Regions from separate parts of the Pelosinus baikalensis genome, predicted to be linked through region 2. Evidence: a T-box and tRNA genes for the amino acid it is inferred to sense, from the RefSeq annotation. Region 2 holds a T-box; the other holds one or more tRNA genes.

Region 1 (5,510 bases), on a different contig from region 2:
ATTTTCAAGCTAATATTAGCAGTCTTAATATCCTCATATTCTGAAACATCAAAGATTTTCAGGAACTGTTCACCATATTTTCGAAAAATAATCTCCGCCCGTTTTCCGATTACAGCAGAATGATCCACTCCTCCGATTCGTTCCGCCTCCCGATTCAAACTTTTTATGCGCATTTCTCGATCAAGATGTATAATCCCATTTGTCGTCGATTCAAAATATTCTTTATACTCATCTTCTTTTACTAAATGTACTAATCTATTTTGCGTAGTTGCCGCTAAGTACATATTTTGCCCTCTCCTTACCTTCCTATTTATTAAAGTGATACTTAATATTCTTGTAAATAATTGTAAGTCCTGCTAAATTAGACTAAGTTCTTTTCGTAAAATTGCGACATAATTCTAAGTAAACCAGCCTGCTTTGTCGAATATTCTTATGCAAAGCCCCAGTACCCTAGTGTTAACAAGCTTGTCCCCATTCGCCTTCCTACTTTATTTCGACACAATAACTTTTATTTGCTATGGACATTTTAACATTGAATTATATTTTTTTACCATATTATTACATTTTTAATGTATTTTACCATATTTTTACATATAGTTATATGAGGCTTTATCAAAAAAAAAAAAAAAAAAATAGGGATAGCAAAGACGCCATCCCTTATAGATATAAAATTGATTCAAAGATTATTCTACTTACTCCCCAAGGTATTTTTGATGAAAATATCCAGGATCAACTGTTTTAGGCACTACCGCATGAAACCGCAGCCATTCATTTCCTTGTTCTTGCTTCGCTAATAGATAACTTTTCACAGGAAAATCATTATCATCAACACTTAAGAAAAGACTTTGCTCAGCAGCAGAATTTAAATCGCCTTGAGGATTACGATCCGTATAAAAATACTGATCAACAAATTGTAAATTACCTTCATTATCATACCCTACATCAAAATAAATCGAATCACAGTCAATAATAAATTCATATTCACCTTCATCGCTAACTGTCTTGCTGTTCAATAAAACTTTTTTTACAGGTAAACGCCCCATTTTTGTTGCCATAATACCATCCTCCTCATCTCCATAGATGTACTCTCAGAAAACAGCCATGTAGTAACGGTCAACGGATGAGTTTAACGATAAGCGTAGGAATACAAGTTGAGGGGTCAATTATGCTCATTCTTTGCCTTCATAAAGGATTTTCCGAGAGACTACCCATATATGATACAATTGTTTCCAAAAAACAAATAATTATACAAACTACAGAAATTATTCTTGACAAGCTTATTCTTATCATGGTATTATATCAATTGTCTGGTGAGCAAAAGCCTAACACCAAACAATTTAGCACGTGCCGAAGTGGCGGAATTGGCAGACGCACCTGACTCAAAATCAGACGTGTACTCCACGTGCCGGTTCGAGTCCGGCCTTCGGCACCAGTATTTTATAAGACTTTGCATTTATGCTAAGTCTTTTTTTCATGGGAAAGTAAAACATTATTGGTTCTATTTATAACTTTTTTACCCAACTTTCCATTACGCAACTTGACAATAACGGTCTGTTATGTTATCATGATATTCGTTGAGCTAAGCGTTCAATATAATTTATGCCGAAGTGGCGGAATTGGCAGACGCACCTGACTCAAAATCAGACGTGTACTCCACGTGCCGGTTCGAGTCCGGCCTTCGGCACCAGTATTTTACAGCCTCTAATTTTCGATAATTAGAGGCTTTTTTTCATTTCTGCAGGATTTTTACACCATACTGTCTAATGAAGGATATTATGCATACACTTAAAATTGATAATCATCAACTAACATATACTATCATATATCAGAAAAATCGAAAGTCGGTTCAATTAAAATTAAATTCATCCAGTCATTTGACTATTACTGCCCCTACCCGCTTTCCCAAGGAAGGCATTGAAAAAATAGTACTTGAAAAAAGAAAGTGGATTGTAAAACAAATAACAAAATTGGCAGCTGCAGCAGCCAACCCCATTAATAAATCAGTTTGTGATAATGCCGCAATACTGTTTTTAGGACAGCCCCATATCCTTAAATTTATGAGCAAAGATACTCATAAACCTCCAGTTCACTTAGAAGAAAATCAAATTATGCTGAATATTCTTCCTTTAACTGCGAAGGATATAAATGCAACAGCAGAAAAAATCCTTAAGCAATGGTACATCCACTATGCTACTAATACCTTAGTAACAAGAACAACTTTTTGGGCATCGGTCATAAAAGTAAATCCAAAACGAATTACCATCAAAGAACAAAAAACCCGCTGGGGGAGTTGCTCTTCTAAAGGCAATATCAATTATAATTGGCGAATCATCATGGCACCGATGGAAGTCATTGATTATTTGGTAATTCATGAGCTTTGCCATTTGCGCATACCGAATCATTCTCAAGCTTTTTGGCAAGAAGTAGGAAACTATTCGCCTCATTTCAAACAATGCCGGGAATGGCTTCGCACGAATGGAGCACTAATCATGGCCATCTTCAGCTGTACATAGCTCTTTTTTAAATTTTAAGGAGGCTTACCCCTGGTACGATCAAGGCAAGCGGCGCTGGGGGAATATTGTATTTGAAATGTAATAAATACTTCAACAAAAAAGACGTTTAACATTGTTAGTTACAACAATGTTAAACGTCTTTTTATCATACCAGCAAGAATGCCACCCATTATTCCAGTTATAAATTGTGGCCAACTCATAATAAAGAGTAGACCTGCGGCAATTTTTGCGGGAATCGCAATGAAAGTTAACAACCAACTAAACGCAACATACATAAAAATACTTTTGCCTGCAGCAGCAGCAAGAATTTTCATCCAGTACTTCTGATTTTTTCCTATTAAAAATATTCCTATAAATATAGCATTTCCCAATGCAACTGGTATGATAAAAATAGGAAGAGGCAACACTTGCTGAAAATATGCCACTATAGGCACTAAGGATACAAGCACAATAGCAGGTCCCGCTCCTACCATGTCAGCAGCAATCAAAAAACAACTATTCATCAGGCTGCCAATTAAAAAGGTAGACAGAAAAGGCGGTATAGGAATTAACAAGCGTATTGACTGAAATAGCAATGCAAGAGCCAACAATAACGCTGTACGAGTTAGAATCGCAACCTTTGGTCTCATCGTGATAAAGCCCCTCTTTACTTATGCCATTTATGACGATTCACTGGTCGATTATTAGAGCCACGAGAGCGACCAAATATCATCCATGCCAACAATGCTATAATAAGAATATTACCAACAAGACCGCTAATAATTCCCAAATCAATTAAAACAGAGACAGCTGTTAGTCCACCAAGAAATGACATGCTCGACTTTAAATCAATAAAAGGATATCGTCTTAAAATCAGATAAGCAATCCCAAGTATCGCTAAATCAATACATACCCAGATAAAAGGGTTAACAACTATATATTTGGCAACGCTGCCACCAATCATTACCATGAATATCCGCAACCATATTTGATTCATTTTTTCACCCTCCTTTTAATGATACACCTTGCCATTACACTTTTTCTACTGCTATATACTTTTACTATAAATAACAAACAATACTCTTGTCAACTTTTTACCAAAAATAGAATGGCAAGAAGCAACTTTCACTTAACAACTCTTAAATGTACATGCCCTTTTCTGCTTAATGAGATAATGAGTCCAATACCAGCAAAACAGGCACCAATCATTAATGCAAGATGATATGCTGACAAAAATGCACTCATATATGCATCCTGATTTAGAATTAAAACCCCTGCCAGCTCCTGCTGTCTCTTACTTTCAAAGGCAGATACGGCTACTGCGGTACCGCTTACCATCCCAACATTGCGCATCAAGGCACTAATTCCGCTTGCTAATCCTACTTTTCTAACAGGCACGGAACTTAATACGCTATTATTATTCGGTGATTGAAACATCCCATTACCAATCCCCATAATTCCCTGACCTATAGCAACATGCCAGATAGTAGAATATGCGTCTAATGTAGCTAAATAGAACAAACCTAGCATCAAGATTCCTAAACCGCTGCTGGTTAATAGTACAGGGCTAACTCGTTCCGATAAATAACCACTAAGAGGAGCGACAATTGCCATTAATAAGGGAAAAGGAGTAATTGCCAAGCCAATCTGAGTTGGTGTCAACAGCAATACAGAGTGCAAATAAAATGGCATGAGCATATTATTAGAAAACATGGCCATAAAAGATAGTAAACCCGATGCATTTCCTGCAAGAAAAGGCCAACGTTTAAATAAGGATAAATCAATCATCGGCTCTTTAATTCTGCCTTCAAACCAGATAAAAGTACTCAGCAATAACAGGCTTAAAATGCCAATACTGCCTGTTATGAAAGAATTCCAGCCCCATTCATGTCCTTCACTTAATACCACGAGTAAACCTGTCATTCCTAAAGCAAATAAAATAGCTCCTTTAAAATCAAAAGTTCCAGCTACATATTTCTTTTCAAACGGTAAAATATAGTACCCTAATAAGTAGGCAAGGATTCCAATGGGCAAATTAATGTAAAAAATCCATTCCCAATTAAATAATCCTACCAAAATCCCACCTAAACTCGGTCCAGTCATAGCAGCTAACGCCACTACAGTACCATTCATTCCTAGGACTCGCCCTCGCTCTTTGCCAGGGAATGTTACACTTATAATCGCAGGAGTATTGGACATTAACATGGATGCGCCAGTCCCCTGCAGCACTCTTGAAGCTACTAAATACCAAATCGTACTAGATAAGCTGCACAATAGTGAACCAATTGTGAAAATCGCAAATCCTAATAAATAAATCTTACGCCGACCATACATATCACCAATCTTACCAAACAAGGGCAGCAAACTTGAAATAACCAATAAATATGCCGTTACCACCCACTGCACATCTGTTAATTCTACGCCAAAGCTAGCAGCAATTAACGGTAGAGCGACATTTACAATGCTAGAATCCAAAACTGCCATAAATGTCCCCATTACAGTAACAATAAAAATCAGCCAGCGATAATAGGGTAAATTCTTCAACTTATCTTGCATCGTTTAGCCTCCATAAAAATTAACCGCAAATTCTTATTAATACTATATACAAAAATAGCAAGGTCCATCCCCTGCTATTCTTTGTATATCACATTTGATTCATAGGAAGGCTCTTAATTCCGTCCACATTCTTCATCAATTAGCTGCGTATATGCAGCTTGCAATTTACGCGTAATCGGACCGACGACTCCATCATTAACCAGTTTTCCATCAATAGAAATAACGGGCATAATTTCGGTACTAGTTCCTGACAAAAATGCTTCCGATGCGCCTTTTACAAAAGATACATCAAATGCTTTTTCCAAAATGGTCAAATCTAACTCTTTCGCAAGTCTTTCTAATAAAATCGTACGAGTTACACCTTTTAAAATTAAATTTGTCGCTGGATGCGTCCAAATCACTCCATCCTTCACTACAAAAAAGTTGCTGCTCGTCCCTTCTGTTACAGAGCCATCTCTTACC
Region 2 (5,510 bases):
CCGGACTATTTCTATATCATTACATTCTAAAATAAATTCATTAACGTACTACAATATTAACTAATTTTCCTGCTATGGCAATTACTTTTATCACTTGTTTCTCATGAATCAGTACCTGCACTTTTTCTTGCTCTAATACTTTTTCTTCTAATTCCTTTGGCGTAAGTGCGGCAGAAACAACAATTTTTTCCCGCACTTTCCCATTAATCTGTACAACAATTTCTACTTCTTCTAACTTTATAGCATCCTCATCAAACACAGGCCATATATGTTTATGGACACTACCTTGACCAATGGTTTCACTCCACAATTCTTCTGTGATATGAGGCGCGAAAGGGGCTAACAAGCATAATAAACTTGAAACAAGTTCTCGCACTAACCCAGGATTGACAGCTAGATTCTGATCCTTAGCGGTATACATTGCATTTACTAATTCCATAATAGAACTAATGGCGGTATTAAAGTTAAAGCGATCACCAATATCTTCTGTTACTTTCTTAATCGTTGCATGCAATACACGTCTAAGATTTCGTTCCTCTTTACTAAGAGTGCTATTGTCATATCCCGATTCTTCTCCTGCCATGAAAGAAGCATAGTGATCCACAATTCTCCACAGACGTCCAAGGAATCGATAAGAACCTTCTACGCCTTGATCATTCCATTCTAAGTCACGTTCCGGCGGAGCAGCAAATAAAATAAACAATCGAGCTGTATCAGCCCCATATTTTGCAATAATTTCTTCAGGAGACACAACATTACCCTTAGACTTAGACATTTTGGAACCATCTTTTATAACCATTCCTTGTGTTAATAGGTTCTTAAATGGCTCATTTACATTTACTAATCCTGCATCTTTAAGCACTTTTGTAAAAAACCTTGAATATAAAAGATGTAATATCGCATGCTCAATACCACCAATATATTGATCGACAGGTGCCCAATAATCAGCCTTTGAGGAATCAAAAGGAAGATTTGTATTCTTAGGGTCTGCATAACGCATATAATACCATGAGGAACAAATAAAAGTATCCATCGTATCAGTCTCACGCTTCGCAGGGCCACCACATTTAGGGCATGTACAATTTACAAACTCTTCCACCTTGGCTAACGGCGAAACCGAGCCTGCAGCAAAATTTACATTCTCGGGCAATAAAACAGGTAACTGTTCCTTTGGAACAGGCACACTACCGCAGTCAGCACAATTGATAAGAGGAATTGGTGCCCCCCAATAGCGTTGACGAGATACCAGCCAATCGCGCAAACGATAATTTACATGGCGTTTGCCATAGCCTTGTTCTTCTAACCATTTTGCGATTGCTACTTTACCTGCTTCACTCTTCATACCACTAAACTGCCCAGAATTGACCATGATACCATCGCCGCTGTATGCGCCTTCCATCGTGTCTAGTGCCAATTCTTGCCCTTCAGGCTGCACAACGATCTTTTTAGTTAAATTATATTTATTGGCAAATTGCCAGTCTCGTTCATCATGGGCTGGAACGCCCATAACTGCCCCAGTACCATATTCCACCAAAACATAATTTGCTACCCAAATTGGCACCTCTTGACCAGTGAACGGATTTATAGCATAAGCCCCTGTAAATATACCTTCTTTTTCAAACTCACTGGAGGTTCGGCTAATCTCGCTCATATTGCGTACTTTATCAACAAATTGACGAATTTCCCCTGCATTGTCTTTACCAGCAATCAGCTTTTCTACCAATTTATGCTCCGGTGCCAATACTACATAACTTACACCAAAAGCCGTATCATGTCGTGTTGTATATACAGCAATTTTTTCTTTAGAACCGGCCACAGCAAAGCTGAATTCCGCACCTTCACTACGACCAATCCAATTTTCCTGCATCGTTTTAACTCTCTCAGGCCAGCCCTTAAGCTCACTAAGATCATTTAAAAGCCGATCCGCATAGTCTGTAATTTTGAAAAACCACTGTTCTAATTCTTTTTTAACTACGACAGAATCACAGCGCCAGCAAGCACCATCAATTACTTGCTCATTTGCGAGCACGGTATTACATTCATTACACCAATTCACTGCAGCTTTCTTCTTATAGGCAAGTCCACGCTCTACGAACAATAAGAATAACCATTGGGTCCAACGATAATAATCAGGATGACAGGTTGCCACTTCTCGATCCCAATCATAAGATAAGCCTAATTCCTGCTGTTGACGCCGCATATTAGCGATATTTTCCCAGGTCCACTCTGCAGGATGAACACCATGCTTGATCGCCGCATTTTCAGCAGGCATCCCAAAAGAATCCCATCCCATAGGATGAAGTACATTATAACCTTGCATGCTTTTGAATCTCGCAATTACATCACCAATGGAATAGTTGCGAACATGACCCATATGTAAATTGCCGGAAGGATAAGGAAACATTTCTAAAACATAATATTCTGGACGCTGACGATTGAGTTCCGTTTTAAAAGCATTATTTTCAGTCCAGTATTTCTGCCATTTAGATTCAATTTCTTTAGGATTATATCTTTCGTTCATTTAAAATCCTCCTATTTATAAAAAATAAAAAACCGCCCCTTGGCTTATTAGCCAGGGACGAGTTATATACACCCGCGATACCACCCTGATTGACAGCTGTTGCCATCCTCTCAATGATTGTTAACACTAATCAAGCGTCAGCTATTACTAATTCATAGCTGATCCTCCACAGTGAGTTCAGCAAATTTAAGGGCTGGCTCGCATCATCCGCCAACTTTCTGCACCATAAACAAAGCCTACTACTCTGTATCTTAGGACTTGAATAATATTATATCCCACCCTATCTTGAAAGTCAAATTAACACTATTGGTGTCTATTATCTAGTTCTATATTTTTTAAAAATGCATATATTTTTTCTTGGGAGGTGTATTCTATGTATAAACTAATCATAGGAAATATTAGAATTACAGTGTCTGACGATACGATTAGCCATGAACAAGCAACTAGTGCTGCCAGACAGTCCATTTCAGCAGCCCAAGCACAAGGAAAAGTGTTATCTCATATTGAAATCAGCAAAGGGGAGACGGGTCTTGAAGTAACCCCTACAGAAAAATCAGGTCATAGAACATCACGTAAAACCATTAAGCAAAGCCTACTTGATGGCATGCATACAGCCATACAAGAAAAATTATACCCTACAGGTACATTCAGCAATAAAGACCTCTGGTATGATGGGGATACCGGACAAGAGTGGAGCGGCGAGGCCGTGCAAGTTGCCCGAGAGGAAGTCGTTGAGGAATTTGAAAAGTGGATGAAAACAGTATAAAAACAAACCGGTCTCAAACTGTAGAGACCGGTTTGTTTTATATTACTGACTTACAGTAAGCGCTTTATCGAGATAATACAGTAAATCATCTATATCTTCCAGTCCAATGGATAGGCGTATAAGATCCTCTGTAATACCACTCGTTAATTGCTCTTCAGGCAGCAGCTACACTGCTGAGAAAGAAAAGTTACACTCGGGACAATCATATTGACAATCACTAAATGTCATGATCCAAAAAATATACAAATGTGTAATGCATTGCATATTGATCACAATCCAAAATACTCTGTATAGAGGGCCTTTGCTTTATTTTCATTTTCAACATTTTTGATAATCGCCCGTCCGTCAGCAAAAAGAGTTATTTCTATCTCATGAATTTTCAAACGCAAAAGAAAAGGATTGGATTGAATTTCTCCAACATGGGCCAAACGCTTTAGAATATCGGAAAAATCCATCTTGCGAACCTGACCTGGCACAATCTGCACTGCTTTTTGCCCGCATAGCAAAGTCGTATAGGTACCTTTTCCTTTAGCAAGATAATGATATTCATGTTTAACACAGGCAGGACAATCTGATTGCCTCGATAGCTCTTTGCTATGAAAAGAGTTATTCCAAACATCAATGAAAAGGGCTGACTTTCTGATATCAGAACTGCCAACCAGTATTTTTAAAGCTTCTGCCGATGCATAAGATGAAATGATACCCGTAATCATATTCAGCACTCCAACTGAGCTGCAAGTGCCGCCAGCCCCTGTTTCTGGCATTCCAGGCATGAAGCATCGATAACATGGAGTTTGTCCTGGAATCATGTTCGCAGTAAGACCATAACTCCCTAATACAGCCCCGTGCACCCAAGGAATATTCTTTTTTAAACAGACATCATTTAAAAGGAAGCGAGTCTCAAAATTATCCGTGCCATCCATGACAAGGTCAATATCCGTTAACAGCGTTTCAATATTTGAGGCATTCACATCGCTGACAATTGCCTCTAGTGTTATTTCTGAATTGACCTTTTCCAAATGCTGAGCAGCAGCAACGGCTTTAGGAAGTTGCTCACGAACATCCGCTTCATCAAAAATCGTTTGCCGCTGTAAATTGCTTATCTCTACAAAATCACGGTCAATTAAGCGTATATATCCAATCCCAGCTCTCACCAAGTTATTGGCAACTACAGTTCCCAGTGCTCCTAAACCAATGATCGCCACCCGACTGTGCCCAATCTTCTCCTGACCCGCTGAACCGATACCTTGAAAAATAGCTTGCCTGGAGTATCGTTCTGGTACATGTATCATTTCATTTCCTCCACCAATTCTTTCCCAATGGCAGTAATTGCCTGTAAGCACGTTTCTATTTCTTCTTCTGTAGTAAAATAGCCTGGACTAATACGGATTGTGCCCCCCTGCAAGGTTCCCAGTACTCGATGAGCATCCGGGGCACAATGCAGACCTGGACGGACAGCAATCTGAAAGGATTTATCCAAAATCATACACAGCTCATTCGCACTGATCTGCTCAAGATTAAAAGACACAACAGCAGCTCGCTGCTGTCCCAATGGCGGACCATAAAGCACCACTCCCGGTATTTTCGCCAAACCTGCTACTAACAGATTTGTCAATTCTTCTTCCCGCTGCTTTATCTTTTCCATACCAGTTTCCATGATATATCGAATGCCGGCTCCAAGTCCGGCAATTCCTGAAGTATTAAGTGTGCCGCTCTCATACCGTTCTGGTAATTCATCAGGTTGTTCTAAAGACTCGGAATGGCTGCCAGTACCGCCTTCACGCAAGGTTTTTAGAATAATCCCCTTATGGACATATAGCCCGCCAACCCCCTGACAGCCTAATAAAGATTTATGACCAGGAAAAGCCAAAAGGTCAATTCCCATTTCCTGCACATTGATTGGAAAAACTCCTGCAGTTTGGGCACAATCTACTAAAAAGGTAACACCAAACTCTTTTGCAATTTGTCCAATTTCCCCAATGGGATTTAATGTACCAGTCACATTAGAAGCATGAGTTATGGCAATTAACTTGGTATTTGCCTGAATAGCATTCTGAATCTCCCGGAGAGAAATTCCATTAACAGGCGATGTCGCCACCTTGGTAACAGTTACTCCATTTTTACGCAGCGCTTCTAAGGGGCGAGCCATAGCATTATGTTCCATAGAACTGGTAATAACATGATCACCTGGCTGCAACAATCCTTTTAAAGCCAGATTAAGAG

Evidence for each region. A T-box is a leader RNA that pairs with one kind of tRNA and senses whether it is charged. The one in region 2 lies ahead of leuS (leucine--tRNA ligase), so its partner is inferred to be a tRNA-Leu.
Region 1: it encodes a tRNA-Leu, which carries the amino acid that the T-box ahead of leuS (leucine--tRNA ligase) is inferred to sense. The anticodon was not compared.

What each region holds. Positions count from the first base shown of each region.
Region 1 covers NZ_JAJHJB010000005.1:113,068-118,577, reverse strand. Annotated here, with positions in the region: gene LMF89_RS05690 (two-component system sensor histidine kinase NtrB) at 1-284, opposite strand, end outside; gene LMF89_RS05685 (hypothetical protein) at 693-1,055, opposite strand; tRNA gene LMF89_RS05680 (tRNA-Leu) at 1,347-1,432, shown strand; tRNA gene LMF89_RS05675 (tRNA-Leu) at 1,602-1,687, shown strand; gene LMF89_RS05670 (M48 family metallopeptidase) at 1,776-2,513, shown strand; gene LMF89_RS05665 (hypothetical protein) at 2,633-3,142, opposite strand; gene LMF89_RS05660 (hypothetical protein) at 3,160-3,489, opposite strand; gene LMF89_RS05655 (MFS transporter) at 3,618-5,048, opposite strand; gene dat (D-amino-acid transaminase) at 5,162-5,510, opposite strand, start outside.
Region 2 covers NZ_JAJHJB010000018.1:53,393-58,902, forward strand. Annotated here, with positions in the region: gene leuS (leucine--tRNA ligase) at 41-2,521, opposite strand; T-box leader at 2,572-2,783, opposite strand; gene LMF89_RS13665 (hypothetical protein) at 2,895-3,287, shown strand; gene LMF89_RS25810 (PLP-dependent transferase) at 3,330-3,452, opposite strand; gene LMF89_RS13670 (ThiF family adenylyltransferase) at 3,557-4,579, opposite strand; gene LMF89_RS13675 (aminotransferase class V-fold PLP-dependent enzyme) at 4,576-5,510, opposite strand, start outside.